One region of the Mesorhizobium sp. M1428 genome, then DNA from elsewhere that is predicted to be linked to it. Evidence: predicted binding sites of a transcription regulator. Region 1 holds the regulator's gene; each other region holds the start of a gene.

Evidence for each region. The regulator LexA, encoded in region 1, represses DNA repair genes until DNA is damaged. The targets are predictions, from matches to a motif close to TGTTCNNNNTGTGTTCNG.
Region 2: the regulator LexA is predicted to act here: its motif matches at 5,487-5,504, upstream of NKG60_RS08010 (DNA recombination protein RmuC).
Region 3: the regulator LexA is predicted to act here: its motif matches at 6,055-6,072, upstream of NKG60_RS28100 (ImuA family protein).

Annotation. Positions count from the first base shown of each region.
Region 1 is NZ_JAMYKT010000005.1:153,482-163,311, reverse strand. Features, by position in the region: gene NKG60_RS09625 (ComEC/Rec2 family competence protein) at 1-2,164, shown strand, start outside; gene lexA (transcriptional repressor LexA) at 2,158-2,892, opposite strand; gene kynU (kynureninase) at 3,341-4,588, shown strand; gene NKG60_RS09610 (hormone-sensitive lipase) at 4,685-5,515, shown strand; gene NKG60_RS09605 (molybdopterin molybdotransferase MoeA) at 5,523-6,728, opposite strand; gene moaC (cyclic pyranopterin monophosphate synthase MoaC) at 6,728-7,234, opposite strand; gene trpC (indole-3-glycerol phosphate synthase TrpC) at 7,237-8,049, opposite strand; gene trpD (anthranilate phosphoribosyltransferase) at 8,054-9,064, opposite strand; gene NKG60_RS09585 (SurA N-terminal domain-containing protein) at 9,061-9,830, opposite strand, start outside.
Region 2 is NZ_JAMYKT010000004.1:184,082-193,911, forward strand. Features, by position in the region: gene NKG60_RS07975 (LLM class flavin-dependent oxidoreductase) at 1-230, opposite strand, end outside; gene NKG60_RS07980 (DUF6481 family protein) at 461-889, shown strand; gene sugE (quaternary ammonium compound efflux SMR transporter SugE) at 972-1,286, opposite strand; gene NKG60_RS07990 (hypothetical protein) at 1,438-1,563, opposite strand; gene NKG60_RS07995 (transglutaminase-like domain-containing protein) at 1,779-2,588, shown strand; gene NKG60_RS08000 (cation diffusion facilitator family transporter) at 2,711-3,673, shown strand; gene NKG60_RS08005 (GFA family protein) at 3,741-4,145, shown strand; gene NKG60_RS08010 (DNA recombination protein RmuC) at 4,192-5,454, opposite strand; gene def (peptide deformylase) at 5,558-6,088, shown strand; gene fmt (methionyl-tRNA formyltransferase) at 6,105-7,034, shown strand; gene NKG60_RS08025 (GNAT family N-acetyltransferase) at 7,031-7,540, shown strand; gene truA (tRNA pseudouridine(38-40) synthase TruA) at 7,559-8,314, shown strand; gene NKG60_RS08035 (transporter) at 8,296-8,904, opposite strand; gene dapE (succinyl-diaminopimelate desuccinylase) at 8,907-9,830, opposite strand, start outside.
Region 3 is NZ_JAMYKT010000031.1:19,122-28,951, reverse strand. Features, by position in the region: gene NKG60_RS28140 (response regulator transcription factor) at 1-11, opposite strand, end outside; gene NKG60_RS28135 (DUF4153 domain-containing protein) at 16-1,560, opposite strand; gene NKG60_RS28130 (HpcH/HpaI aldolase/citrate lyase family protein) at 1,839-2,720, shown strand; gene NKG60_RS28125 (DUF1737 domain-containing protein) at 2,750-2,956, shown strand; gene NKG60_RS28120 (metallopeptidase family protein) at 3,054-3,476, opposite strand; gene NKG60_RS28115 (hypothetical protein) at 3,638-4,420, opposite strand; gene NKG60_RS28110 (hypothetical protein) at 4,419-4,583, shown strand; gene NKG60_RS28105 (IS1595 family transposase) at 4,980-5,939, opposite strand; gene NKG60_RS28100 (ImuA family protein) at 6,096-7,178, shown strand; gene NKG60_RS28095 (DUF6504 family protein) at 7,111-8,589, shown strand; gene NKG60_RS28090 (error-prone DNA polymerase) at 8,586-9,830, shown strand, end outside.

The sequences.
Region 1 (9,830 bases):
GTTCCTCGCATGCGGGGTGGTCGTGTATTTCGCGATGGCGGCCGAGCCGGCCTTCCCACAGCCGATCGCTATCGTCGCCTTGGCAGCCCTTTGTGCCGTCGTCTCGCGGTCATGGCCCAGGACGCGCCTGTGCTTCATAGTGGCGTTGCTCTGCGCGCTTGGCGTGCTTGCCGCCAAGTTCGAGACCTGGCGTGTCGGGACGCATATGCTCGGTTCCGAAATCTCGACGCGGCTGACGGGTCGCGTCGTATCGTACGAGCCCATGGCGAGCGGCCGCATCAGGCTGACGATCGATGTGATCTCAACCGCCAGGCCGACACTGCGTTACATGCCGGAACGGGTCCGCGTTTCGGCGATGAAAATACCGGCTGAGCTGACCGCCGGTTCCGAGATCGCCGGCTATGTGCGGCTGCTGCCGCCGACCGGGCCGGTGCGGCCCGACAGCTATGATTTCTCCTTCGACAGCTATTTCGCCGGTATCGGCGGCAGCGGCTTTTTTCTCGGCAATCCGAAAGTCGTGTCGTCGGGCAGCATGCCGCTTGCCGCGCGGCTTTCTTCTGCGATCGAAGACGCGCGCGAATCCATCGCCGACCATATCCGCAGCCGCATCGGCGGCGCCGAGGGCGAGATTGCTGCTGCGCTGATCGTCGGCGTGCGCGCCGGCATTCCCGAGGAGATCAACGAAGCGATGCGGCGTACAGGCATCTATCACATCATCTCTATCTCGGGGCTGCATATGGCGTTGGTCGCCGGCACCATCATGGCGCTGCTACGCGGCGCCTTTGCGCTGTTTCCCGATTTCTCATCGCGACGGCCGGTCAAGAAATATGCCGCGGCCGCCGCGCTTTTTTCGATTGCGGCCTACCTCGTCTTTTCCGGCATTGTGGTAGCGGCCGAACGCAGCTTCATCATGCTGGCGGTGATGCTTATCGCCGTGCTGTTCGACCGGGCCGCGCTCACCATGCGCAACCTGGCGATCTCGGCCATCGCGGTCATTCTGGTGTCGCCACACGAGGTGGTCGGTCCGAGCTTCCAGATGTCCTTCGCCGCGACGGCGGCCCTTGTCGGCGCCTATGCCGGCTGGTCCGACTACCGCGCCGGCAGGGCCACCACGCCGCCGCCGCGGCGGTCGCCGCTACGCCTCGCCACGCGAAAGGTCCTGCTGGGCATGGGCGGCCTGGCGATGACCTCAATCATTGCAGGGAGCGCCACGGCGCTTTTCGCCATATGGCATTTCCAGCGCGTGGCGCCGCTCAGCCTGTTGGCCAATCTGGCCATCATGCCCATCGTCTCACTGGTCGTCATGCCCTTCGCCGTCCTCAGTGCGCTGGCGATGCCGTTCGGCGCGGATGGGCCTTTCCTATACGTGATGGGCAAGGGGCTGACGGCGATGATCGCCCTGTCCGGGTGGATCTCCGAGCGCTCGCCAATCGATGCGGTTGGGCTGATTTCGCTGAGATCCGTCCTTTTGGTGACGATCGCCCTTGTCATTGCCAGCATGGCGACGACCTGGTTGCGGCTGGCGGCACTTCCTTTTGCGCTCGCCGGCTTGCTAACGACAACCCAGACGCGCGTACCCGATGTATTGATCTCGGAGGACGCACGGTTGGTCGCGCTGCCGATCGACAGCGGTGAACTCGCGGTCAACCGGGCACGCCCGAATGAGTTCACCATCGACAACTGGAAACGCGCGCTCACATCAGAGGCTATCGTCGCGCCGGAAACACCTGGAAAGAACGATCCGCAATTCGACATTGCCGATCCGGCCGACCTACCGCCGGGTATGCCGTTCATTTGCACGGACGGCCTCTGCCTTGCCAGGCATCCATCCGGCGCGATCATCGCACAAGCCAAGGACCGCGATACTGCGCGGCCAGCCTGCGCCTTTGCCAGTTTGATCGTCATCGACGACGCCACCGCCCATAACCCCTGCTACTACGACCGGCTGGTCCTCGTCGTCACCAAACGGCAACTGGCGCGCGCGGGAAGTGCCGCCGTCTATTTCGATCCACAAGCTGCAACACGCGCCGAAATCCGTTTCGCGGTCGAAAAATCATACCGGCCCTGGCACGTGCAGCGGAAATTTTCACGCGCGGCACGGGGCCTGCCGCCATACCGCAGGGCCGACAAACCCAAAGCCGGCGCCAAGGGCGGAACTCAGTAGCGGCGGATCAGTCCGACGAGCTTGCCTTGCACCTTGACCCTGTCTGGTCCGAAGATGCGCGTCTCGTAGGCCGGATTGGCGGCTTCCAGGGCGATCGAAGCGCCCTTGCGGCGGAACCGCTTCAGCGTCGCTTCCTCCTCGTCGACCAGTGCCACCACGATCTCACCGGGGCTCGCCGTATCGGCATTGCGGATGATCACCGTGTCGCCGTCGAAAATGCCAGCCTCGATCATCGAATCGCCTTTGACCTCGAGCGCATAATGCTCGCCGCCCATGATCATATCCGGCGGCACCGAAATCGAATGCGTCTGGTGCTGGATGGCGTCGATCGGCACACCGGCGGCGATGCGGCCCATCACCGGGATCGAAACGGCGGCGACGACATCGTCGTCATTTCCGGCCGCAGGGACGCGCGACGATGTCGGCTTGCCTTGCCGCGGACCGCCTTGCCCAAGACTGCCCTGGATGACACTCGGCGAGAACTTGCGTGCCGCATTGAGGCCGGGGGCGATCGAGTCAGGCAGGCGCAGCACCTCCAGCGCACGGGCCCGGTTGGGCAAACGGCGAATGAAGCCGCGCTCCTCCAGTGCCGTAATCAGCCGGTGGATTCCCGATTTGGAAGCCAGGTCGAGCGCTTCCTTCATCTCGTCGAAGGAAGGCGGGATACCGCTTTCCTTCAATCTTTCGTGGATGAACATAAGCAGTTCGTGTTGTTTGCGTGTCAGCATAGCGACCCCCAACAGAATCAGAAAAACAAACCCAGAACAAACACTATCTGTTCCAGTTGTGTTCCGCAACTGTTTAAAGTTTAATGAATGCGTTAAGGCTCGGGAAACAAACGACGTCCCCTAACCGGGGTACCCCACTTTCACCGTCGCGAGCCTCATCGCCTTGATTCTGCTTTCGTTTGCGCCCTTCTGGCTTCCCGGAAGGCCACATTGGCATCGGCCGTCGGTCGGCGGAGGGCACGGAAGTGAACCCCTATCGAGTGTGCGGTTTGGTCAATGCACCGTGAACGAAACGAACTCAAAACGCCAACCTCGGGTTAAGTCCTGGTTTCCACCGCCTGGTTAGGCTGCTTCTCGCCGGTGGAGCCTTCCTGCGCGCAACCAGGTGATGGAAGAACAGTCGATGCGTATCCGGCGTTGCATTGAATTTTGGGGGAGCAGGCAAATCATGACAGGAATTCCCGATCTCGCGGCCATAAAGGCGATGGATGCCGCAGATCCGCTGCGCGCGATGCGCGACCGCTTTGTGTTGCCGCAAGGAGTGATCTATCTCGACGGCAATTCGCTAGGAGCTGCTTCACGTGCCGCTTTCGATGAATTGCGCAAGGCCGCGACCGAAGAATGGTCGCATGATCTCATCCGCGCATGGAACACGGCCGGCTGGTTCAACATGCCGCTTGAACTTGGCGACCAGCTCGGGCGCCTGATCGGTGCCGCGGCCGGCCAGACGGTGGTCTGCGACACGACGTCGGTCAACATCTATAAACTGCTGCACGCCGCCATGGCCATGCGACCGGAGCGGCAGGTCATCGTCGCCGAGGGCGATAGTTTTCCGACGGACCTCTACATGGCTGAGGGTGTGGCTTCGACGCGAAAGGATACGCTGCTGCGCCTCTCGGGGGTCGACGCGCCGAGCATCGAAGAGCTGATCGACGAACGCACCGCTGTGGTGCTGGTCAACCACGTCAACTACAAGTCGGGCGAACTGCGCGACATGCCGGCGCTGACGCGCAGAGCCCAGGAAGCCGGGGCGATGATCGTCTGGGATCTCTGCCACACCGCTGGAGCGATGCCAGTCGAGCTCGACAAGGCAAACGCCGATTTTGCCGTTGGCTGCACCTACAAATATCTGAATGGCGGCCCGGGCGCGCCTGCTTTCATCTATGCGGCTGAGCGGCATCTTGCCGACATCCAGCAGCCGCTCACCGGCTGGTGGGGCCATGCACGGCCCTTCGCCTTCGAGCCAGGCTATGCGGCCGGCACCGGCATCCGCCGGTTTCTGTGCGGCACGCAGCCGGTCCTGTCGATGCGCACGCTTAAGGGCGCGCTCGACATCTGGAACGATGTCGACATGACGGCGGTGCGCAAGAAGAGCATCGCGCTGGCCGATCTGTTCATCGAGCTTGTCGAGGCAAAGTGCGGCACTTACGGGCTCACGCTCGAAAGCACGCGCGATGGGGAAAAACGCGGCAGCCAGATTTCATTCATGCATGAGCATGGCTACCAGATCATGCGCGCGCTGATCGAACGTGGCGTGATCGGCGATTTTCGCGCGCCATCGACCATGCGCTTCGGCTTCACCCCGCTCTATGTCGGCTATGCCGATGTCTGGCAGGCCGTCGAAGTACTTGAGGACATCCTGCGCACCGGTGCATGGAAGGATGCGCGCTTCGCCATCAAGACGGCTGTCACTTGAGATTGATGCGAGAGCTGGAGCCGTGAGGCTGGCGACGACGCGCCGCGCGATGCTCACGCTACGTCGCAAGGCCATATTGCCAGGGGAGGGCGCAGGGTGTTCGAACGTCACATTGCCGATTGGGACAACGCCTATGCCAACGGCGCCAACATAGCCAGCAGCGATCGCTGGCCGGCGGCCTGGGTTGAGCCCGCTCGGGTTTTCCGCGACGTGCTTTCGACCGAGGGCAGGGCGCGGCTCGACTTGGCCTATGGCGATAAGCCACGCAATCGGCTCGATCTTATCCTGCCGGCCACCAAGCCCAAGGGACTCGTGGTGTTCGTCCATGGCGGCTACTGGATGGCATTCGACAAGAGTTTCTGGTCGCATCTTGCCGCTGGCGCTGTTGATCGCGGCTATGCGGTTGCGATGCCGTCCTACACGCTCTGTCCGCAGATACGCGTTGCCGGCATCGTCAAGGAAGTCGGCGCGGCGATCGGCACAGCGGCGGCGATGGTCGCAGGGCCGCTGATGCTGACCGGACACTCGGCCGGCGGCCATCTTGTTAGCCGGATGGTTACGGCGACGACGCCGCTGGCGCCCGAAGTGGTCCGGCGCGTTCGTCACGTGGTGTCGATCTCGGGGGTGCACGATTTGCGCCCGATCATGCGCACCGGCATGAACGAGACGCTGGCGATCGATGAGGCCGAGGCGCAGGCCGAAAGTCCGGTGCTGCTGCGCCCGATGGACAAGGCCTGCCTGACCTGCTGGGCCGGCGGCGGCGAGCGCGCCGAATTCCTGCGCCAGAGCGCGTTGCTGGCCAACATCTGGATCGGCCTGGGTGCCGCGACCAGCTCGGTGGTCGAGCCTGACCGGCATCATTTCAACATCATCGACGGTTTGGCCGATCCAGACCATCCGCTGACCCGGACCTTGATCTCGGAGTGAGGCAGGTTCAGCGTAGCATCAGCACGTCGCAGGGGGAGCCCGCCGCCGCGGCAGGCGCGAACGGCGCGCGGACGATCAACCCGTTGGCATCGGCCAGCATTTTCAGCATCGAGGAGTCCTGGATGCCGAACGGCGTCGCCACGAGCGTACCGGCATCGTCTGTGACAACAGCCCGCACATAATCTTGCCTGAGATCGTTGGCCGGCATGGCAGCACCGAGCCGCACCTGACGTATATCCTGCTGAAAGGCGCGGCCGCCGAGCCGCGCCAGCAGCGGCTTGAGGAAGAGCTGGGTGCAGACCAGGCTTGCCACCGGATTGCCGGGCAGGCCGATGCAGCGAATGTCGCCCAGCCGCCCGAACATCAGCGGCTTGCCCGGCCGCATGGCGATCTTCCAGAAATCGAGCGTCATGCCTTGCCCGGTCAGGACGTCATGGACGAGGTCGTGGTCGCCGACCGAGGCACCGCCCAGCGTGACGATGACGTTCGCGCCAGCCTTCACGGCCTTTTCAACCAGCGCAGCGATCGCCTCCCTGCGGTCCGGCGCGATGCCAAGGTCGAGCGCGCGCGCACCGATCGACTGTGCGGCGGCGGCGACACCATAGGCGTTGGAGGAGATGATCTGGTTGGGGCCAAGATTGCTGCCCGGCGGCAGCAATTCGTCGCCGGTCGCGATAATGGCGACCAGCGGCCGCTTGACCACGGCGACCTCGGGATGGTTGGCCGACGCCGCGAGCGACAAGGCCGCCGGATCGAGCAGGCGGCCTTTGGGCAGCAGGACATCGCCCTTGGCGAAATCGAGCCCGAGGCGGCGGATGTTTCGCCCCTGCACCGTCGGCTCCGTCACTTCTACGACACCGCCGCCGAGATCGCGGACGTTCTCCTGGATGACGATGGTGTCGGCACCTTCGGGAAGCGGCGCGCCGGTGAAGATACGCACGGCCTGCCGCTGCTGCACCGTTCCGGCAAAGCCGCGTCCGGCCGGCGCCATGCCGACCACCGAAAGCTTTGCCGGTACGGACGCGATGTCGGCCACCCGCACGGCATAGCCGTCCATGGCGGAGGCGTTGAACGGCGGCTGGGTGCGGAGCGCCACAACCGGCTCCGCCAGCACGCGGTCGGCGGCATCCAGCAGTGCGGCGCGTTCGCCCGGCAGCGCTGCTGCGCCGTCCAGCAGGCGCTCGAGCGCCTCGGCAACCGGGACCAGCGCCATTATCGGCCTGCCCCGGTGGCCCCGCCTCCGGTGATCTTGTAGTCGCCGGATTTGCCGCCGGTCTTTTCAACCAGCCTGATGCCGGAGATGACCATGGCGCGGTCGACCGCCTTGGCCATGTCGTAGATGGTCAGGCAAGCGACCGAGACGGCACTCAGAGCCTCCATCTCAACGCCGGTCTTGCCGGTGACGCGGGTCAATGCTGTCACCTTCAGGCCGGGCAGCGCGGCGTCCGCCTCGATATCGACAGATATCCTGGTCAGCAGCAGAGGATGGCAAAGCGGGATCAGTTCGTGCGTCTTCTTGGCCGCCATGATGCCGGCAATGCGCGCGGTGCCCAGCACGTCGCCCTTCTTGGCGTCGCCGGCGAGGATCATGTCCAGCGTCTCGGGCCGCATCGCGACAAAACCTTCCGCAACTGCCGTGCGCACCGTCTCAGCTTTGTCGCCGACATCGACCATATTGGCTTCGCCCTGCGCGCCAAGATGGGTGAGGGCGGCCGCCATCCTCAAACGGCCTCTGCCGGCGCCTTGCCCGTCAACAGCAGGCGCGTTGCCGCGGCCACGTCCTGCTGGCGCATCAGGCTCTCGCCGACCAGGAAAGTCGCAATGCCGCTCTGCTCCAGCCGGCGGCAATCGACGTGCGAAAAAATACCGCTCTCGCTGACCAGATGGCGGTCGGCCGGCACCATCGCTACCAGCCGCTCCGAGGTCTGTAGGCTGGTTTCAAAGGTCCGGAGATTGCGGTTGTTGATGCCGATCAGCCGCGACGACAGCTGCAGCGCGCGTTCCATTTCAGCCTCGTCATGCACTTCGACCAGCGCGTCCATGCCGAGCCCGAACGCTGTCGCTTCGAGTTCTCTTGCCAACGCGTCGTCGACGCTGGCCATGATGATCAGGATGGCATCGGCGCCCCATGCCCTGGCCTCGTAGACCTGATAGGGGTCGAACAGGAAATCCTTGCGCAAGGCAGGCAGGTCGACAGCAGCGCGCGCAGCGGTGAGGAACGCGGGCGCCCCCTGGAAGGAGGGCGCGTCGGTCAGTACCGAAAGGCAGGCGGCACCGCCTTCCGCATAGGCCCTGGCCAGCGCCGGCGGATCGAAATCGGCGCGGATCAGGCCTTTCGATGGGCTAGCCTTCTTGATTTCGGCAATCAGCGCGAACCCGCCGGATTTGCGCTTTGCCTCAAGGGCGGAAAGAAAGCCGCGCGGCGCGTCGGCATCCGTCGCCTGTGCCTTGATCTCGGCAAACGGCACGCGCGCCTTGGCCGCCGCGATCTCGTCGCGCTTGTAAGCCTCGATCTTGCGCAGGATGTCGGACATAATTCTAACCGTTCGAAATCTCGACCAGCCTGTCGAGCACTTTCAGCGCGCGGCCGCTGTCGATTGCCTGCGCCGCCGTCACCATGCCGTCGGCAAGTGTCGTCACCTTGCCGGCCACCACCAGCCCGGCGCCGGCATTCATCAGCACCGTATCGCGAAAGGCGCCGGCAGCGCCGCCCAGCATGTCGCGCAGTGCCTGGGCGTTGTGGGCGGCGTCGCCGCCGCGCAACTCGTCCTTGGTGTGACGCTTCAGCCCGACTGCTTCCGGGGTCAGCGTAAAGCTGCGGATCTCGCCGCCGGCCAGTTCGGCGACAAGTGTCTCGCCGGTGGTAGTGATCTCGTCATAGCCGTCGCCATGGACGATCCAGGCGTGGTCGGCACCAAGTTCCTTCAACGTTTCTGCCACCGGCATGATCCATTCGGGCAGGAACACGCCGACCATCTGCCGTCTTACACTGGCCGGATTGGAAAGCGGGCCCAGCAGGTTGAAGATGGTGCGGGTTCCGAGCTCGACCCGGGTCGGGCCGACATGCTTCATCGCCGGGTGATGCGCCGGCGCGAACATGAAGCCAACGCCGGCCTCGTGGATGCAGCGGCCGATCGTTTCCGGAGGGATGTCGATCTTGACGCCCAATGCGATCAGAACATCGGCGGCGCCAGTCAGCGAGGACAGTCCGCGATTGCCGTGCTTGGCGACGGGCACGCCGCTGCCGGCGATGGCGAAGGCGGATGCGGTCGAAATGTTGACGCTGTGCGAATTGTCGCCGCCGGTGCCGACAATATCGATGGCGCCTTCGGGGGCTTCGACGCGCAGCATCTTGGCGCGCATGGTGGCGACGGCGCCGGCGATCTCGCTGACGGTCTCACCGCGCACGCGCAATGCCATCAAGAAGCCGCCGATCTGGCCGGGGGTAGCATCGCCGGACATGATGATGTCGAAGGCCTCGCGCGCCTCCTCGAAAGAAAGGGCGCTGCCGGCGGCGACCTTGGCGATGTGGATCTTCAGCGCGCTCATCTGGCCAAGGCTTGGGTTACGGCCGCCTGATCGATGCGGACGTCATATTGCGTCTGCAACTGCGCCACCAACTGGTCGAGCAGGTCGTCGGACATGCCGGAGGTGAAGGATTTCTGAGCGTCCTGGGGTACTGAGCTGGCATCGGCCCCGGCAGGCTCGAACACCTCGGCAACCTTGAACAGGATCTGTCCGTCGCCCGTAGGTGAGGGGATCAGCCCGGTGCCTCCTTCGCCGACGCCGAACATCGCGGCGGCGCCTTCCTTGCCGAAATCGACGTCGTCCGCATCGCGCTTGACGCCGCGCTTGGTCTGCTTTTCGAGCTTGAGCTCACCGGCGATCACCTCGAGCGTGGTGCCAGCCTTGAGACGCTTCTCGAGCTCTTGTGCTTTGGCGGTGAGCCGTTTGGTGGTCTCAGCCGCGGTCCAGTCGGCCACGACCTTCTGGCGGACTTCGTCCAATGTGCGGTCACGGGCCGGCGTGATCCCGCTCACGTCGTAGAAGACGAAGCCGTTATCGGCGGTGGTGAGGCCTTCATTGTCGGTTCCGGGTTCGGATTCGAAAACCGCCTTGATGAGTGCCGGCGATTCCGGCAGGTCTTTGACGATGCTTTCATCCGGCCTTCGGCCGGTGCGGTCGATAGCGTCGATGGTGACGACCTTCAGCTTCAATTTGGCGGCTGCCTCGGCGAGCGAACTGCCCGAGGCGCGCGTATCCTCGTAATTGTCGTGCACGTCCAGCAAGATGCGGCTTGCCTCGCCCAGTGCCA
Region 2 (9,830 bases), on a different contig from region 1:
CTGGTCAGCTTTATGCGCCTGGTTCGTTCGGCAGCCGCCGCCAGGGCCACCACCGGGGCCGAGGCAGCATAGTCGGGACGGTGGTGCTCGCCGAGACCAAAGACGTCCAGCCCGACCTGGTCGGCGAGCTCGATCTCCTCGATCAGGTTGCGCAACCGCTCATGCGCACCGATCGCACCGGGACCCGGTTGCGGGCTGACGTCGGCGAAGGTGTAGAGACCGAGTTCCATAGTGTGTCATCCCAGCGTTTTGTCTTGCCGCTACAGGTAGCGATCAGTCCGTCGCCCCGCCAGAGGCCTGGATGGTGAACAGTGCGGGTGGCTTTCAGCCGAATTCAATCGAAATGGCGTCTCCTGGTTGCAACAGATCAGAATTTCATGGCTGGCATACCGTTTTGGCGCTTGAACTCTCGGTTTTCACGCGTATGTAAGCCTCGCAAATTGACTTCAGGGAAGTGGACTTGGCTATCTATAGGGAAAAAGACGTTTTCGAGCGGCGCAATGCCGCAAACGAGGCAAAGAAGGCGCTTCTGGAGCGCTTCAAGGCAAAGCCGGCGGCAGATGATCCAGCGGTGCTGGCACGGCAGGCCGAGCGCAAGGCGATCCTCGAGGCCCGCGCGATACGCGAGGCCGAAAAGGCCAGGCTGAAGCAGGAAAAGCTGGCGCGCGAAGCGGCCGAAAAGGCCGAGCGCGAGGCAGCTGCCGAAGCGGCACGCATCGCTGCGGAAGAAGCCGCACAGGCCGAAGCGAAGATCCGGGAAGCTGAAGAGAACGAGCGCATCGCCCGTTTTCTTGCTGACGAGGCCGAGCGCAAGGCCAAGCGTGACGCACGCTATGCCGCGCGCAAGCAGCGCACCGGCAGGACGCCGCCCGGCTTCTCCGCCCGATAGCGCCTTCCGGCGCTAATCAGTCGAATTCAAGAATCAGGGCCGCCTTGCAGCGGCCCCGAACGCGTTCGTCTGTCAGAATCGGCTAGGCCGCGAGCTTCAGTCCCATGATGCCGCAGACGATGAGGGCGATGCAGGCCAGCCTGATCGCCGTCGCCGGCTCCCCGAGCAGCCATATCCCCAACAGCGTCGTGCCGACGGTGCCGATGCCGGTCCACACCGCATAAGCGGTGCCGACCGGCAATGCCTTCAGCGCCAGGCCGAGCAAGGTCAGGCTGACGATCATCGAGGCTACCGTCAGGACGGTCGGCAGCGGCTTCGAGAATCCGTCGGTGTATTTGAGGCCGATCGCCCGGCCGATCTCGAACAGGCCGGCGAGGAACAGGAAAATCCACGACATCGGAACGCTCCGTTTCGATGGCTTCCGGCCGATTTCTTGAAGGCGCAAAAACTATCTTCGCCGCATCCATGGGGATGAGCGTGAGCTTAATGAACATCATACCGGCCGCGTTCGCGGCCGGTCGAAATGAGCCGAAACGGTAGCTGCGGCCCTACTTGTCCTTCAGCTTCATCGCCTTCACCGGCGGTGCCTTCAGGGCCGGCGCCGGAGCGGGTTTCTTCGCGTCCTTCTTCGGCTTGCGGGCTTCCTTGCCCGCCTTCATCGCACCCTTAGCCATGATTCGTTCCTCCAGTTGATGCCTAGCGAAGTGAAACAAGAGAAAACGCTCGACTGCAAGAGGCCGTTGCCGTGCAGTCGCCCTAGCCGATGGCTGTTAACCGGTTTCTAATTCCCTCGTAAACCGCAGCGGTCCGTGCCATGGTCTTCTTCGCACTGCAGCATCAGCCCTTGCGTTTCGCCAGCTGATGATCAGGCAGGCCGGTCAGGACGACAATGCGGATCCACATCGGTTGCCAGATGAGTTTCGATTTCCCGCAGGAAACACCGCTGATCGCGATGCTAAATGTCCATTATTCGCGCGCATCCGATCTTGAGCGGCCGGACTTCCTGACGTCGAACCCGCCGGTGCCAATCGAAAGCTACCGCGACAGTTTCGGCAATTGGTGCAACCGTCTCGTTGCGCCGGCCGGGCGCTTTGCGTTCGGCACTGACGCGGTCATCCGCGACCCCGGCTCCTTCGAGACGCGCGAGCTGACGGCGTGGCAGCACGAGGTGCGCGATCTGCCGTCGGAGACGCTGCTGTTCCTGCTGCCCAGCCGTTATTGCGAGAGCGACGTGCTGTCGAATGAAGCATGGCGGCTGTTCGGCAGCACCCCGCTCGGCATTCCGCGCGTCCAGGCGGTCTGCGACTTCGTCCATAACCACATCGTCTTCAACTATTTCAATGCACGCCCGACACGCACCGCCGCCGAGGCCTATCGCGAGCAGAGTGGTGTGTGCCGCGACTTTGCCCACCTCGCTGTTGCCTTCTGCCGCGCCCTGAACATTCCGACCCGCTACTGCACCGGCTATATCAGCGATATCGGTCTGCCGAAGCCGTGGTCGGACATGGATTTCGCCGCCTGGATGGAGGTCTATCTCGGCGGCCGCTGGCACGCGTTCGACCCGCGCAACAACGCGCCGCGCATCGGCCGTATCCTGATTGCCTCCGGACGCGATGCCGCCGATGTGCCGCTGACCCACATTTTCGGGCCGGGCGCGCTGGCTGGCTTCAAGGTCTGGACGGACGAGGTCGTCGAATAGCCCCGCGCCGCCCTTTTGAACAACTGACCTTGTGAACAACTGGGCACTTCGGGCGTTGTGGGGACTGTGGAGCGTGGGCGGGCGCTCCGCCAATCTCGGTGCATCAACCAAGGCAGCACACCATGGCGGCGCATGGCGGGTCGAAAAAAGTGATCTATGCGGCGCTCGCCGGAAATCTTGCGATCGCACTGACCAAGTTCGCCGCTGCGTTGTTCACGGGCAGCTCGGCAATGCTCTCGGAAGGCGTCCACTCGCTCGTCGATACCGGTAATGGCAGCCTGCTGCTTTACGGCATGCACCGTGCCGCCCGGCCGGCCGACCGCACGCATCCGCTCGGCCATGGCCGCGAGCTGTACTTCTGGAGCTTCATCGTCGCGCTCCTCGTCTTTGCGCTGGGCGCCGGCATATCGTTCTACGAAGGCGTGACGCACATCATGGCGCCGGAGCCGATCGCCAACGCCAAGGTGAACTACGCTGTCCTTGGCCTTTCCTTCCTCTTCGAAGGTACCTCTTGGCTGGTGGCGCTGAAGGAATTCCGTCACCAAAAAGGCAGCCACGGCTGGCTCGAGGCGGTGCAGCTCAGCAAGGATCCGAGTGTCTACACCGTACTCTTCGAGGACAGCGCGGCACTTCTCGGCCTCGTTGTCGCCTTCGCCGGCATATTGGCGGCGGAACGGCTGGACATGCCGAAGCTAGACGGCACCGCGTCGATCGGCATCGCGCTCATCCTGGGCGCGACCGCCATCTTCCTGGCGCGCGAAAGCAAAAGCCTGCTGCTCGGCGAGCCGGCCTCGCCCGAGGTGCAAACAAAGGTGCTGGCCATCGTCCAGCAGGACCCGGCGGTGCAACGGGCAAATGGCGTGCTGACGCTGCATATGGGTCCGCAGGAGATCGTCGCCGCTTTGAGCATCGAGTTCGAGGATCATTTGTCGGCGCCGGAGATAGAGACCTGCGTCGAGCGCCTCGAGACGCGACTGAAGGCGGAGATGCCGGAGGTGACGCGGCTCTTCGTCAAGCCGCAGACCACCGGCACCTGGGAACGCCGGAGCAAGGCCTTGGCGGCGTCCGGAGGCGAACCGGTCTGAGGAAAATGGCTGCGCCATCGGGCAGTCCCGGTTATGATTGCGGGCAAAAGCTCCAGGAGGAACGAAGATGAAAATCGACGGCGGGTGTCATTGCGGCGCCATCACTTACGAGGCCGAAGTCGATCCGGAAAAGACCACCATTTGTCACTGCGTCGATTGTCAGAAGCTAACCGGAACGGCCTTTCGCGTCACCGTGCCGGCGTCCGAGGACAATTACAGGATCACCAAGGGCACGCCGAAAATCTACATCAAGACCGGTTCGAGCGGCGCCAAGCGCGCCCAGGCATTTTGCGGTGAGTGCGGCTCGCATCTCTACGCCACGTCGGCGGGCGCGGGACCGAAGGTTTACGGCATCAGGGTCGGCACGACACGGCAGCGCGATCAACTGGTGCCGAGAAAGCAGATCTGGCATCGCTCGGCGCTGCATTGGCTGCCGGAATTCGAAGGCACAATCATCATCGAGGAGCAGTAGCGCCGGACCCGGGCGAAGCGCTCGGCTCCGGGTTCCAGCATAGCTCTCAATCGTCGCCTTCGACGACCCTCAGCCTCAATTGCCCGGTTTTCGAATCGGCGACGCGCGGGCTGCTTTCCGCTATTGCTCCGCTGCCATTCGAACCAGCGGTGTCCTCTGCCGGCTGTACGCCAAACTCCAGCGCCTCGATCTTTTGTCCGCGCCTGGTCACCTTCGATGTCGAGACGAGGATGTCCTCGATATCCCTGGCCGATTGACCGAAATGCGTCTGCAATTTGCGCACCCGCTCGTCGAGCCGGGAGACGTCTTCCATCAGCCGGATGACCTCGCCCTGGATCAGGTGGGCCTGCTCGCGCATGCGTGCGTCCTTGAGGATTGCCTGGATGACCTGGATCGACAGCATCAAAAGCGATGGCGAGACGATGACGATCCGCGATCGATGCGCCTTTTGGACAACGGCCTCGAAATTCTCATGGATTTCCGCGAACACCGATTCCGAGGGCACGAACATGAAGGCGGTGTCCTGCGTCTCGCCCTGGATCAGGTATTTTTCGGCGATGTCGCGGACATGCACCTCGATGTCGCGGCGGAAAGCCTGAGCGGCGGACTTCTGCAGGTCGGCGCCTTCGGCGGCACGGATGGCATTCCAGGCCTCGAGCGGAAACTTTGCATCGATGGCAAGCGACGGTGCGCCGTTCGGCATCTTCACCAGGCAGTCGGGCCGGCTGCCATTCGACAAGGTCGCCTGGAATTCATAGGCGCCGTGCGGCAATCCGTCGGCGACGATGGCTTCCATGCGCGACTGGCCGAAGGCGCCGCGCGTCTGCTTGTTGGAAAGGATCGCCTGCAATTGCACGACCTGGCCGGCCAGCGACTGGATGTTGCCTTGCGCGATATCGATGACCGCCAGCCGTTCCTGCAGCTTGGCGAGGCTCTCATGCGTCGATCTCGTCTGCTCGGTCATGGTCTGGCCCAAGCGGCCGGTCATGGCATCGAGGCGCTGGCCGATCGACTGTGTCAGTTCCGCCTGGCGCGCCCCGAACACTTCGGCGATGGCGCCCATGCGGCCCTGCATTTCCGCCTGGCTTGCCAAGATGCCGGCCATCCTCGCCTCGGCGTCGCGGGCGTGGTCGGCGGCTTCGGCAGCCGCCATTGCACGCGCCTTGGCCGATCGCCAGAGCGCAACGACGAGCGCCACGAACAGTCCGAGGAACAGCATTGCGCCGAAACCCAGGGCATGGCCGAGCGTGATCGTGGTGGCGCCGAGGCGGGCGACAGGTTCGGACAGGATGATGGCCAGATCGTTCATGCCAACAGCATAGATGATTCGGTCTGCCGGCACAGATCAAAACGTGAACGACCCGAAGGCGTCCCGGTTGACGCTTTTCCTGCGAGGTCTTAGGTGAGACGCCATGTCGATCAAGCCGCTTATCATCCTTCCCGATCCCGTCCTGCGTCAGGTGTCAAAACCGGTCGAGCGTGTCGACGGCAATTTGCGCAAACTGGCCGGCGACATGCTGGACACCATGTACGACGCGCCCGGCATTGGCCTCGCTGCGATCCAGGTCGGCGAACCCTGGCGCATGCTGGTCATCGACCTCGCCAAAGAGGACGAGACGCCGGCACCGCACGTCTTCATCAATCCCGAAGTCCTCGAAAGCTCCGACCAGCGTTCGGTCTATGAAGAAGGCTGCCTGTCGATCCCGGACTACTACGCCGAGGTCGAGCGGCCGGCGGCGGTGCGGGTGAAGTATCTCGATCGCGACGGCAAGCTGCAGGAGATCGAGGCCGAAGGGCTGATGGCGACCTGCCTGCAGCACGAGATCGACCACCTCAACGGCGTGCTGTTCATCGACCACATCTCAAAACTGAAGCGCGACATGGTGGTCAAGAAGTTCAAAAAGCTCGCCAGGGACAAGGCGCCGGGCAAGATGGTGGGGTAGGGGTCGACGAATGCCCCTGCGTGTCATCTTCATGGGTACGCCCGAATTCTCCGTGCCGACCTTGCGGGCGATTGCCGGGGCAGGGCATGAATTGGCAGCCGTCTACACGCAGCCGCCGCGCGCCGGCGGCCGGCGCGGGCTCGAGCTGACGCCGTCGCCGGTGCAGCGCGAGGCGGAGCGGCTGGGTGTCGAGGTCCGCGCGCCGGTGTCGCTGAAGAGCGAGGCGGAGCAGGAGGCGTTCCGCGCGTTGGGTGCCGACGTCGCCGTGGTCGTCGCCTACGGGCTGCTTCTGCCCAAACCCATTCTCGAGGCGCCGCGGCTCGGTTGCCTCAACGGTCACGCGTCGCTGTTGCCGCGCTGGCGCGGCGCTGCCCCTATCCAGCGCGCCATCATGGCCGGCGATACCGAAACGGGCATGATGGTGATGCGGATGGAGGAAGGCCTCGACACCGGCCCTGTGGCAATGGTTGAAAAATGCGCCATTGGACCCGACATGACGGCCGGCGATCTGCACGACCGGCTGATGGTGTTGGGTGCGGCTCTGATGGTGCAGGCGCTCGAACGGCTGGAGCGGAATACGCTGACATTTACCACTCAGGCGGAGGTGGGGGTGACCTACGCCAAGAAAATCGATAAATCGGAGACTCGCATAGACTGGCCGCGACCTGCCGGCGACGTGCACAACCAGATTCGCGGCCTGTCGCCCTTTCCCGGTGCATGGTGCGAGACCGAAATCGGCGGCCGCGTGGAACGGCTGAAACTGCTTCGCTCGACGCTCTCGCAAGGCGCCGGCGAACCGGGAGGAATTCTCGATGACCGGCTGACGGTCGCCTGCGGGTCAGGCGCGATCAGGCTGGTCGAAGTTCAACGTGCGGGCGGAAGGCCCATTGCCGCGCAGGAGTTTCTGCGCGGGGCCAAGCTCGAAAAAGGAATGAAATTGTCATGAGCATGATGTCCATACGCGCGGCGACGCCGCGGGACCGCGAGGCGATCCGCCTTGTCGAAGAACACGCATTTGGCCAGCAGACGGAGGCCGGACTGGTCGACGCGCTGGTCACCGGCGGTGACGCCGTCGTCGAACTGGTGGCGGACGAAGACGGGCAAGTGGTTGGCCATATCCTATTTTCACGGCTTTTCGTGCAGAATGGCGGCAAGAGCTTCCCGGCGGTGGCTTTGGCTCCTTTGGCGGTCGAGCCGTCGTTCCACGGCACCGGCATCGGCGGTGCGCTGGTCCGCGAGGCGCATATCCGCCTGAAGGCTGCCGGCGAGACGCTCGCCGTGGTGCTCGGCGATCCGGCTTACTATGGCCGTTTCGGTTACAGCCGCGCCCGTGCAGCAAAATTCGAGAGCGACTACCAAAGCGAGGCTCTGCAGGCGCTTGCCTGGGGCGAGGCGCCGGAGACCGGCAGGCTGGTCTACGCCTCGGCCTTCGGCTCAGCCCTCGCCGCCTGATTTCGCCTCGATCCGGGAATGCCGCGTTTTCGCCTCGACATCGAATATGACGGCAGTCTCTTCGCCGGCTGGCAGCGCCAGGCCAACCAGCCTTCGGTGCAGCAGGCGATCGAGCAGGCGATCGAGAAGTTCTGTGGTGAGCAGGTTTCGCTGCGCGCCGCCGGCCGCACCGATGCCGGCGTCCATGCGACCGCTCAGGTGGCGCACGTCGATCTGATCAAGGCATGGCCCGGCGACAAGGTGCGCGACGCCGTCAACGCGCATCTGCAGGCGGCCAAGGTGCGCATCGCCATCCTGAAGGCCGCCGTCGTGCCGGATGGCTTCGATGCGCGTTTCTCGGCGATCGGCCGCCACTACCTCTACCGCATCGTCAACCGCCGCGCGCCGGCGGCGCTCGACAAGGGCAAGATCTGGTGGGTACCGAAGCAACTTGATGCGGCTGCCATGCACGAAGCGGCAAAGGTGCTGCTTGGCCGGCATGATTTCACCACCTTCCGCTCGACCCAGTGCCAGGCCACCAGCCCGGTCCGCACGCTCGACCGGCTGGAGGTCAGCCGGGCGGGCGATTTCATTGAAGTCCGCGCGTCGGCGCGGTCATTCCTGCACAACCAGGTGCGCTCGATGGTCGGCTCGCTCAAACGTGTCGGCGAAGGCGGCTGGACTATTGCCGACCTCAAGGCGGCGCTCGACGCGCGCGACCGTGCGGCCTGCGGTCAGGTGGCGCCGCCCGACGGGCTGTTTCTCGTTGGCGTCGATTATCCAACGCCTGGCTGATCCGGAACGCTGATCCCGAGCAGCGCCTGCAGGCCGAACAGGACGATCAGCGACGCCACGAACATACCGGCAAAAACAGCGCTGCCGGTGGCCGCACCCCTGCCGATCGCAACATTGGTCATCCGCCAGGTCAATACCATCGACAGCGCGAACAACAGCAGCGACACCAGTCCGGAGACTTCGTTGGCCGACGTCAGGAAAAGCCGGATCAACGCCGATGGCAGCATCATCCAGGCGATGATCGCCGAGGCCCAGTTGCTGGCCACGACATAATGGACGAAACGGCCGCCGACGCCGACCCGCGGCGCCACCAGGGCGAGGCCTATGAGCGGCAGCACCCAGGCGCCGATATCGACGGTGGCCAGGCGGATCAACATGCTGAAACGGCCGACGAATGCGTTGGGATCGCCGATCTCGTTGGCAATACCGACCCAGCCGACGATCAGTGCCGGCGCCGCGACGACGATGGCAAAAAAGGAGTTCCAGAAACCGTCCGCCGAAAGGTCGAGCAGGCGAAATCCGTCGGCCTTGCCGAGCATCAGCCGCCAGGCACCGGCAAGCGAAGCGTAGGTTTCATCCGCTGAAAGCATCACTAGGATATGTCCTGCGCAAACCAGTCTTCAACGAAGCGCAGATAAATCTGCGTCAGCGTCTCAAGGTCGGCAATCGCCACGCGTTCGTCGACCATGTGCATGGTCTTGCCGACCAGGCCGAATTCGACCACCGGACAATAATCCTTGATGAAGCGGGCATCGGAGGTGCCGCCGGAGGTGGAGAGCGCCGGCTTCCTGCCGGTCACCTCCTTGATCGAGCCGCCAAGCGTTTCGATCAACCTGTCGTCGCGTGTCAGGAAAACATGGCTCGGCCCGTCGCGCCAGACGATCTCGTAGTCGACCGGCGTCTTCTTGCCGGCGCGGTATTTCTTGCGTTTCGCCGCCCGATCGAGGCGGTTGTGGATCTCGGCCTGGATCGTCTCGGCGGTCCATGTGTCGTTGAAGCGGATATTGAAGGTAGCTGCTGCCTTCGCTGGGATGACGTTGGTGGCAGGATTGCCGACATCGATGGAGGTCACCTCAAGATTAGTCGGCTGGAAATCCCTTGTTCCGTTGTCGAAGACGGGGTGCAGCAAGGCGTCGACCAGCGTCACCAGGCCGCGCACGGGATTGTCGGCTAGCTGCGGATATGCGGCGTGGCCCTGGCGGCCGTTGACGACGACCGTGCCCGACAGCGAGCCGCGCCGGCCGATCTTGATCATATCGCCGAGCGCGTCGGGATTGGTCGGCTCGCCGACGATCGCGGCATGCCATTTCTCACCCTTGGCGGCCGCCCATTCGAGCAGTTTCGTCGTGCCGTTGATCGCCGGCCCTTCCTCATCGCCGGTTATCAGCAGCGAGACCGATCCCTTCGGGCCGCCCTTCTGCGCGATATGTCGCGCTACCGCCGCGACGAAACAAGCAATGCCGCCCTTCATGTCGACGGCGCCGCGGCCGAACATCTCGCCATTGGCGGTTTCGGC
Region 3 (9,830 bases), on a different contig from region 1:
TGGTGCGGCATCAAATCAGCGGCCCGGCATGAAGGGTTCGGACATCGGAGGAACCACAAACGGGCCACGCCTGTCGAGGACGCGGTTGAGCCGCCAGTCACGAAAGCTCCAGCCGCGCCAGTTTTCCTGGCTGGCGCGGAAGCGTGCTTCGTCCTGTGCATACCAGCGGGCGAGTTCGCCGATGGAGGCATCCTCCGTAGAAACCGTCCTGCTCTGGTGCTGGACGAAGCGATCGAGCGCCGGCAAGGCGCCGGGCCCGAGCGAGCGCAGGTACCAAACGTCGAGCTGGGTGCCTTGACCGGTCATTTCGAAGGAATGGTCGACATTGTAGTTGGCGATCAGCGCGGCAAAGTTGATGAACGAGCAGGCATAGAGCGTCGCCGATAGCGTCAGAAGATTGGCGGAAAGCAGCCATTCGTTGGACTTTTCGCGCGCGGTGCGGGCGATGATCAGGACAAGGCCCGCCGCCACCAGCCCCATCCAGACGAAGGCGGCGACACGCCAATAGGTCAGCGCATAAATGCCGACATAGAGATCAAGCCGCAGGATCGACGAGATCACCAGGAGGATGTTCTGCGCCACCCAGACATAAACCAGCCGGCGGATGAGCGGATCGCCGGAGGTCGCACTTCCCGGCCTCAGCGCTGCCAGCACGAAGCCGGCGGCCAATAGGGCCGTGACGATCAGCGGGTAGGCGCCGCGATGCGCGTAGGCGGCATAGGTCAGCCCGTCGGGAAGCGCGATACCGCCCCACAGATAGGTGGCGTCGAGTGCGCTCTGCACCGCGAACAGGACGTTGAAGACGACGAGCGCGCGGAGGATAGCGGCCTTGCCGAAGACGATGTCTTCGATGGTGGTCCTGGTGGCCGGCGTCGCCGGTACGCTGGCTGGCGACACTTTGCGGCGGCGGAAAAAGCGCGGCAGCCGCGGCCGCAGAAAGGCCCAGATGCCGGCAAGCACGAACAGCCAGAAGGCGAGACGTGGCAGCTGGATGAGGTTAAGCAAAGCGAAGAGATCAATCAGCGAGAACCAGTATTCGATGACCGGATTGGCGGCGCCGAACAGCGCGAGGAACACCGCGCCGAGGCTCAGCGGCATGACCCAGACGGCGATCGTCGCAAGCCGCACGCGCCGCCGGCCAAGCCGCCGCGTCGCCTTGCGCCAGCGGAGGAAATCCAGGACGAGCCGAAATGGCGTTGCAAGCAGGAACAGCGAGAGTTGGCGGGCGACGCGGGCTAGGCCGCGCCGCAACCGTCCGGCCAGTGACAGCGCGAAGATGGCCGTCGCCGCCAGCGCGATAGAGACGGACAGTGCGCTGACATTTTCCACAAGCGGCAGCAGCGCCATAAGCAGCGCAACCGGCTTGAACCAGAACCTGCCATCGTTGAAGACGCTGAGAGGATGGAGAGCCATGCTCGCCGCTGCAATCGCAACGCCGAACAGGAAAAGCGTGATGCCGGCCGGCTGGCCATAGAAGAAAAAATCGGCCAGCGCGACGAGCAGGACGGCAACGCCGAAGCGGCTGCAATAGCTCGGCGCCGCCGAGAGGAATACTGTCATGATCGGGCTTTCTCGGCGGCTTTGATGCGGCCGGTGGGCAGGGATTTGCGGACGAAAGGGAGGAGGGCTGCCAAAGTCTGGGGCGGATCGACGAGCCACCAGCTTTCGCGGCGAAGCCGGTACGGCAGGGACCAACGGGAGTTCGTTTGCTCTTGCATGCCGCCCTTGTCGCATTCTGTCGGGTGGCAAGCGGGGCGGAGACGAGGAGATTTTCCGAAATTGCGTGCAGTTTTTATGCACGGCTTGCCTCGGCCAGCTGCAGGCGGCATAGATCGGAGATGACCACCGAAAGCTATCGCCCGCGCCGCTCGGTGCTTTACGTCCCGGCCTCGAACGACAAGGCGCTGGCAAAAATCCCGTCGCTGGCCTGCGATGCCGTCGTCATCGATCTCGAGGACGCCGTCGCCCCGGTCGACAGGCCTTCCGCGCGTGAAAAGCTGGCGGCGATTTTCGCCGGCCTTTCCAACCGGCGCTGCGAGATGGTCGTGCGCATCAACGCGCTGTCGAGCGAGTGGGGCGGCGCCGACCTGCTGGCCGCGGCAAAATGCACGCCCGACGCCATCTTGCTGCCCAAGGTCGATACGCCGCGCGACATCCTCGAGGCCGGCGACGTGCTCGACGACAATTTTATCCCGGACGAGGTCAAGCTGTGGGCGATGATCGAGACGCCCAAAGCGCTGCTCAACATCGGGCCGATCGCTGAGCTCGGCCGCGACCCGGCCTCTAGACTGGTTTGTTTCGTTGCCGGAACGAATGATCTGGTCAAGGACACAGGCATTCTCGCCACGCCCGACCGGCGCTATCTCGTGCCATGGCTGATGCAGATGGTGCTCGCCGCGCGCGCCGGCGGCCTTGACCTGCTCGATGGCGTCTTCAATGATTTTAGCGATATGGACGGCTTTGCGCGCGAGTGCACGGAAGCGGCCGCCATGGGTTTTGACGGCAAGTCGCTGATCCATCCGGCCCAGATCGAGGCCGCGAACCGCGCCTTTGCACCGTCGCCCGAAGCAATAGCCGAGGCGCGCGCCGTCAAGGATGCCTTCGCGCGCGCTGAAAATACCGGCAAGGCGGTGATCGCGCTGAACGGCAAGATGGTCGAGCGGCTGCATCTGGCGCAGGCCGAAAAACTGCTGGCGAAGGCCGCCGTTGTTCGCGCATGACTAATGGTAACTGACGACAGGATTGAAGAATGAAACTCTACCGCTTTCTGTCCGGCCCGGACGATGCCAGCTTCTGCCACAAGGTGACGGCGGCGCTGAACAAGGGCTGGCACCTGTTCGGCTCGCCGACCTATGCCTATGACAAGGAGGCCAAGACCATGCGCTGCGGTCAGGCGGTGGTGAAGGACATCGAGGGCCAGGAATACGGCCCCGACACCAAGCTCAGCGACTGGTAGGGAGGTTCGCTGAAGCGCTCGTCCTTCGTCATCCTAAGGCGAAGCAGTCGCGAAGCGACGTCGCGGAGTACCCTAGGATGACGAGGAGCGGGGTCGCTCACTCCGCTGCCTCCTCGATCTTCTCCATATCGTCATCCGACAGGCCGAAATGGTGGCCGATCTCGTGGATCAGCACGTGGGTGACGATGTCGCCCAGCGTTTCCTCGTTCTCGGCCCAGTAGTCGAGGATGGCGCGGCGATAGAGCGTGATGCGGTTCGGCCCCTCGCCGGTCTGCGGGTTCCAGCGCTCGGCGATGCCGCGCCCCTCGAACAGGCCGAGCAGGTCGAAGGGCGTTTCCAGCGAAAGGTCGTCCATGATCTCGTCGGTCGGGAATTCGGCGATCTGGATGACGATCTCGCCGGTCAGCTTGCGAAACTCCTCCGGCAGATGGGCATAGGCCTCCAGCGCCAGGAGCTCGATTTCCTCCATCGTTGGCGAAAGCTGGTCGTGCCAGATGCGTGTTTGGTAGATGCGAGCCATGCTTTGTCCTTTGATCCCGGCATATAGGCTTTCGGGCCGGACTCGGCAAATGATCGGACTGGAGGGCCCGTGTCATGCGCCACTACAGGAATAAATTCCCAATTATATACTTGAGAAAGTAAGGGAATATGCCCTATGATTCGAACCGACAGGCCGGCACGCTAGGGAGCCCGCTCGCGGAGAATGCGGGCGGTCTCTGCTTTTATACCGCTAACGATGCGCTCGACTTCGGTCGCCATCGCAAGGAGTGTTCCAATGATCTCTTTGCCGCGCAGAGTTTCAATGTCGCCGAAAGCTACATGCGAGGTGATATCCACTTGGTAGTTCACTATCGATCCGATGCCAACACGGAGGAATTCGACCTCGTTTGTCGTAGGGTGCCAACGGCTGTAGCCAAACCTAAGGCCTCCAATGATGTGGAAGCCATTCATCGAGGCGTCTCCCGCTATCGTGGCGGCCCCGACTGGGATGATTACGCGATGCGTATTGGGGTTCCGTATTTTGTTGAGGGACCACAGCAGCGCATTGCCAGTCTCGTGTGGGTTGAGCGAAGCCAGGAAAGGACGGATTTCAGGAGGATTTCCCCTCAGTCGTTTTCCGTGCAATTCACCAGTTACGCCATTAGCGTCTTTAGCGAAGGGGAACCCGGTATCACTGGGATTGACGTTGCCAGAAATCGCGACGGCGCTCGCGAAGACGGCATGATCGAGCGCATCGCGAAGGTTGCCTGTCGCGTCTTTGACGACTGCGCTGATCTTGGCGGGGAGCTTCGCGGAAAGCCTGAGCTTATGGATCTCCTCCCTTTTTTCAAAATCTACATCGATGACTTTGGTGTATGGTGTCGCCTCGAAAAAGGCGCGACACCGATCCTCGGCATCTTTGATGTGGTCCCGTGCATGGTCGATCAGCGCGCTAGGACTGTCGAATAGCGAGTCAAGTTCCATGCCCGGCAAAACCTCCAAAGATAACGAAGCCCAGTTCAACGAGACGCTAAAGCGGATGCTGAAGACGCCGCCGAAGCCACATCAAGCCAGTCCCAAGCCCAAAGACGAAAATAAATCCCCAAAATCAGAACAGACCGGGGACGAAACGATTTGCAAAAACTAGCGAATTGAGACACGATTCAGCTTCTAAAAAAGACCCCGCCGAAGCGGGGCCAGTTGGCACTTGGGAGGTTTCCGCCTTAGTAGGACGGATAACTCCTGCAATGCTCGCGGACGAACTCAAGTCGTCCAAAACGTACACGCACGTAGAAGGTGACGTGTACGGCCTTCGGCCATGAACATGCGACCATGTTCGTGTCCTCCGCCGGGATGGTCCCCGGTTAACCGGAACGCGGGATAGCGCCCCGCCCGTTCAGGGCGCGTCCCGTGGCCGGTCTGGAGTTAGACCGAATCAGACATTAGTTGATTCGAATACGCGCGACGACTCCTACAAGCCGTCATTCCCCGTTTTCACAGGGGCTTCTTCTTTCGCTTTCGGAGTAGCTTGCGGGCTTTTTGTTTAAGCGTGCGAGCTTTCACCAATCCGCCGATAGGTAAGGCGCTTACCCTCGATCTTGGCGAGCAGCTGGTCATGACGTTCCGTATCCGAAACGTTCAATGCAGTGCGGCGGTTATACCGGAAATCGAACTCGGCAAGGTAGCGGTGAAGATGAGCTTCGCCGCAATGCTGATACGTTCCGACCATGCCGCGCTTGAAGACGGAGAACACGCTTTCGATAGTGTTCGTATGCACGTCGCCGCGAGCGTATTCGCCGGCGGAATGCTTCACGGTATCGTGCTTGGAGAACTCGCGGCCAGTAACTGGATAGAGGGCGCTTTCGTCGGTGTAGAGGGTCGATTGACGGTCGGCGTTGCGGACTAGGATATCGCGCACGGCGACCTTGGTAGCGTGCTGGACATGGAACATGCGAGCCTTGCCGCCACGCTCGACCAGACCAATGACGGCGTTCTTCATGGGCTTCTTGCGCTTTAGATACGGACGGCCTTTGCGCTCCGGCGAAACGTAGCCATCTTCGCGGCGTCCATAATACGTTTCGTCGGCTTCCACGGTCTTGCCTTCGCCGCCGAGCGGGCCAGATGACTGAACGTCTTCGTTCATTGCCTCGCGAATGCGGTGCGCCATGAACCAGGCGGTCTTGTAGGTAACGCCAAGCATGCGGTGCAGTTGGTGAGCGCTCATGCCCTTCTTTGACGAAGCCATGAGGAACGTCGCCAGAAGCCACTTGTTCAAGGCGATCTTGGAACGCTCGAATACGGTGCCGACAGTGACCGTGAACTGCTCGCGGCATTCCATGCAATTGTACAGGCCGGGACGATGCGCCTTGCCTTCCATCTTGGTGATGCGATCGGGATTGGCGTTGCCGCAATGCGGGCAGTTAGGACCATACGGCCAGCGCTGCGCTTCCAAATGGATGCGGGCGGCGTCGGCGTCTTGGAAGATCGGGCTGTCGAGGCGCATTGGGCTAACTCCTTGGAATCATTTATCCCAAGTGGCGCTTACTTTGTCACGTATATAATTGGGAATAAATTCCCCATGACTCCGCTTGACTCTTCGGGCTGCCTCTGGAATCTATAGGAACATAACAGGAACAATTGTGAGTGGAAGCTGACCGTCATGGCGACAAGCGCCGTGGCGCGGGAGACTGTTTTTGCCCTGCGCCGCCAGATCGCGAAGATCGAAGGGACCTTGCCCGAACGCCTGGAGGCGCCGGCCGGTTCGTCGTTTGACGCGGATGTCCCTCGTCAGAGTCCGGCACCCTCTCGGCATCCGGCACCCGCTCGGAATCTGACCATTGTCCGCCGCGGCCTCGCCGTGGCGCCGCCCGATGCGTTTTTGCGCACCGGCGCCGAGCGCCTCGATGCTGCGCTGAGCGGCGGCCTGCCGAAGGCGGCGCTGAGCGAGTTTCATGGCGCCGCGACCCGCGATGCCGGGGCCGTCGCCGGTTTTGCCTTGTCGCTCGTCAGCCTGATCCTCAGCCAGGGGCCGCGACTGCCGGTGCTGTGGATCGGCACATCCGAGGTTTTCCGTGAGGCCGGCTTTCCCTATGCCAGGGGGCTTCACGCCTTCTTCGGCATCGAGCCGGAGCAATTGCTGTTTTCCGAGGCGCCAAGGCTGCTCGATGCGCTGTGGATCGCCGAGGAGGCTGCCCGGATGACGGCGCTGGCCGCTGTCATCCTCGAAATCCGCGGCAGCCCGCAGCGGCTTGACCTCACCGCGACGCGGCGGCTGCACGCCCGGGCGCAGAGTGCGGGCCGACCGCTGTTCCTGCTGCGCCAGGCCGGCGAGCCCGAGCCGACGGCAGCGCCGGTCCGCCTCGTCCTGTCGCCGGCACCGGCGGCAGCGCGCCAGACGATTGCCGGCCCGCTCGCCGGCTCGATCGGCCGGCCCGCCTTCACCGTCACCATCGGCAAGAGCCGCACTGCCTTGCCCGGAAAATTCACACTGGAGTGGAACCCCGATGAACGCATATTCGAAGAAAGACGGGGCGAGGAAAGAAGGTCTCAGGAATGGACCCCAGAACGGCCAAAGAATCCTGTCCCTGTGGTTTCCGCATCTCGCCGCCGAGAGGATCCTGCGGCAGCGTCTGGGGCGGTCCTGGCGTTCCCGGCCGTCGGATCACCTGCCGCTGGTGGTCAGCCATCGCCAAGGGAACACCCAGCGCATCGCCGCCCTCGACGAGCGGGGCGAGGCGCTTAATCTGAAGCGCGGCATGGGCATAGCCGATGCGCGCGCCATGCATCCCTCGATCGACATCGTGGAGGCCGATCCGGAGGCCGACCGGCGCCTGCTCGAAGGCCTCGCCGACTGGTGCGACCGCTATACCCCGCTGGTGGCGCTCGACGGGACCGACGGCCTCTATCTCGACGTCACCGGCTGCACCCATCTTTTCGGCGGCGAACGCTCGATGCTGGACGATATCCTGTCGCGTTTTTTCCATCAGGGCTTCGATGTCCGCGCCGGGCTTGCCGCCACGCCTGGTGCTGCCTGGGCGGCGGCGCGGTTTGCCGGCGACCGCATCGTTCCCGATGGCGAGGAGGAAGCGCTTCTCGCGCCCTTGCCGCTGGCGGCGCTGCGCATCGGCCCGGAGGTCCGCGCCAGCCTCGAAAGCGTCGGCCTGCGCACGGCGGGCGCCGTCATGGCAGCACCGCGCGCGCCGCTGGCCCGCCGCTTCGGCGCATCGCTGCTCTTGCGCCTCGACCAGGCGCTTGGCCGCCTCGAGGAGGCCGTGTCGCCGCGCCTGCCGGTGGCACCGCTTTCGGTCGAGCGTCACCTTGCCGAACCGATCATGCTGACCGAGGACATCGAGCGGCTGACAGGCATGCTGGCGACCACCTTGAAGAGCGACCTCGAGCGTCGCGGCGAGGGCGCAAGGCGGCTGGCGCTGCTGCTCTTCCGCGTCGATGGCGGCGTCAGCCGCATCGCCGTCGGCACCTCGCGGCCTCTGCGCGAGCCGCGGCTGATCCAGAAATTGTTCCACGAAAGGCTTGCCGCGCTCGAACAGGACATCGACGCCGGCTATGGCTTCGATCTCGTGCGCCTTTCGGTGCTGACTGTCGCCGCCTTCGACATGCAGCAGGCCGACCTTGCCGGCGAGACGAACGACGACGGTGCCGATATCGCGCTTTTTGCCGACCGCATTCGCGCCCGGCTCGGCGAAGGCGCGGTCTTGAAGCCGGTCGCCGTCGAGAGCCATTTGCCGGAGCGCGCCGTCGCCACCCTTCCCTTTACGGAGGCGCCGCAGAGAAGCTCGCCGCCGAAGCAGCCCGACAAGGCGAAGGACGCTCCCTCGACCGTCTTCCAGCCGGAACGGCCGATCCGGCTTTTCCGTTCGCCCGAGCCGATCGAGGTGCCGGCCACCGAAATGCCGGAAGGCCCGCCTTTGAACTTCCGCTGGCGGCGCGCGCTCTACCGGGTCGCGCGCGCTGAAGGGCCGGAGCGCATCGCGCCTGAATGGTGGCGAGGGGCGGCGGGACGAGAAGATGAGCCAACCCGGGATTATTTCCGCATCGAGGATGCCGATGGCCGCCGTTACTGGCTCTATCGCCAGGGCCTCTACGGCGCCTCGCAGCCTTCGCCGCGCTGGTTCATGCATGGGATCTTCGCATGAATGCGCTGACGGCCATCCCCTATGCCGAATTCGGCATCCAGTCGAACTTCTCGTTCTTGCGCGGCGCCTCGAAACCGGAGGAGCTGGTGGTCGCGGCAAAATTCCTGGGGTTTTCGGCGATCGGTCTCGCCGACCGCAACACGGTGGCGGGCGTGGTGCGCGCCTGGCAACAGGCCAAGGTGGAGGGTGTTTCCTATCATCCCGGCTGCCGCCTGGTTTTTTGCGACGGCACGCCGGACATCCTCGCCTATCCGCAAGACCGCAAGGGCTGGGGTCATCTCTGCCGCATGCTGACGCAGGCCAATCTGCGTGACGAAAACGAAAAAGGGGCAACGCTCCTCAAACAGAGCGATCTTCTCGAATGGGGCGATCTCCTGTCGCTGGCCATCCTGCCGGATCTATCGGCGGATGCGGAAACCAGCCTCGCACTGCTTAGCCGGCTCAAGGATCGCTTCGGCGAAAACCTGCGGCTGGCGGTTTCGCCGGATTACCGCGGCAACGACCGCTTCCGGATCGAGCAGGCGGCGGCGATGGCCGAGCTGGCCGGCATCCCGTTGATGGCGACCAACGATGTTCTCTACCATACGGCGGAACGGCGCCCGCTGCAGGACGTGCTGACGGCGATCCGCCTCAATGTGCCCGTCGCCGAGGTGGGGCTGGAGTTGGCGGCCAATGCCGAGCGTCACTTAAAGCCGCCGGTGGAGATGGCACGGCTTTTCCGCAGGCATCCGCAAGCGCTGGCGGAAACGCTGCGTTTTGCCGGCGAGCTGACCTTCTCGCTCAGTGACCTGCAATACAATTATCCCGACGAGCCGACGGAATCGGGTCTCGGGCCGCAGGCCGAGCTGGAAAGGCTGGCCAAGGAGGGAGCCGCCATCCGCTACCCCTCGGGCGTACCCGCTTTTGTGACGCAGCGCATCGAGGAGGAACTCGCTCTGATCGAACGCCTGAACTACGCGCGCTATTTCCTGACCGTCCACGACATCGTCAAATTCGCCCGCAGCCAGAACATTCTCTGCCAGGGGCGCGGCTCCGCCGCCAACTCGATCGTCTGCTTCTGCATTGGCATCACCGAAGTCGGCCCGGACAAGATCGACACGCTTTTCGAGCGCTTCATTTCCGAGGAAAGAAACGAACCGCCCGACATCGACGTCGATTTCGAGCATGAAAAGCGCGAGGAGGTCATCCAGTACATCTATTCCAAATACAGCACCAAGCGTACCGCGCTGGCCGCCGCCGTC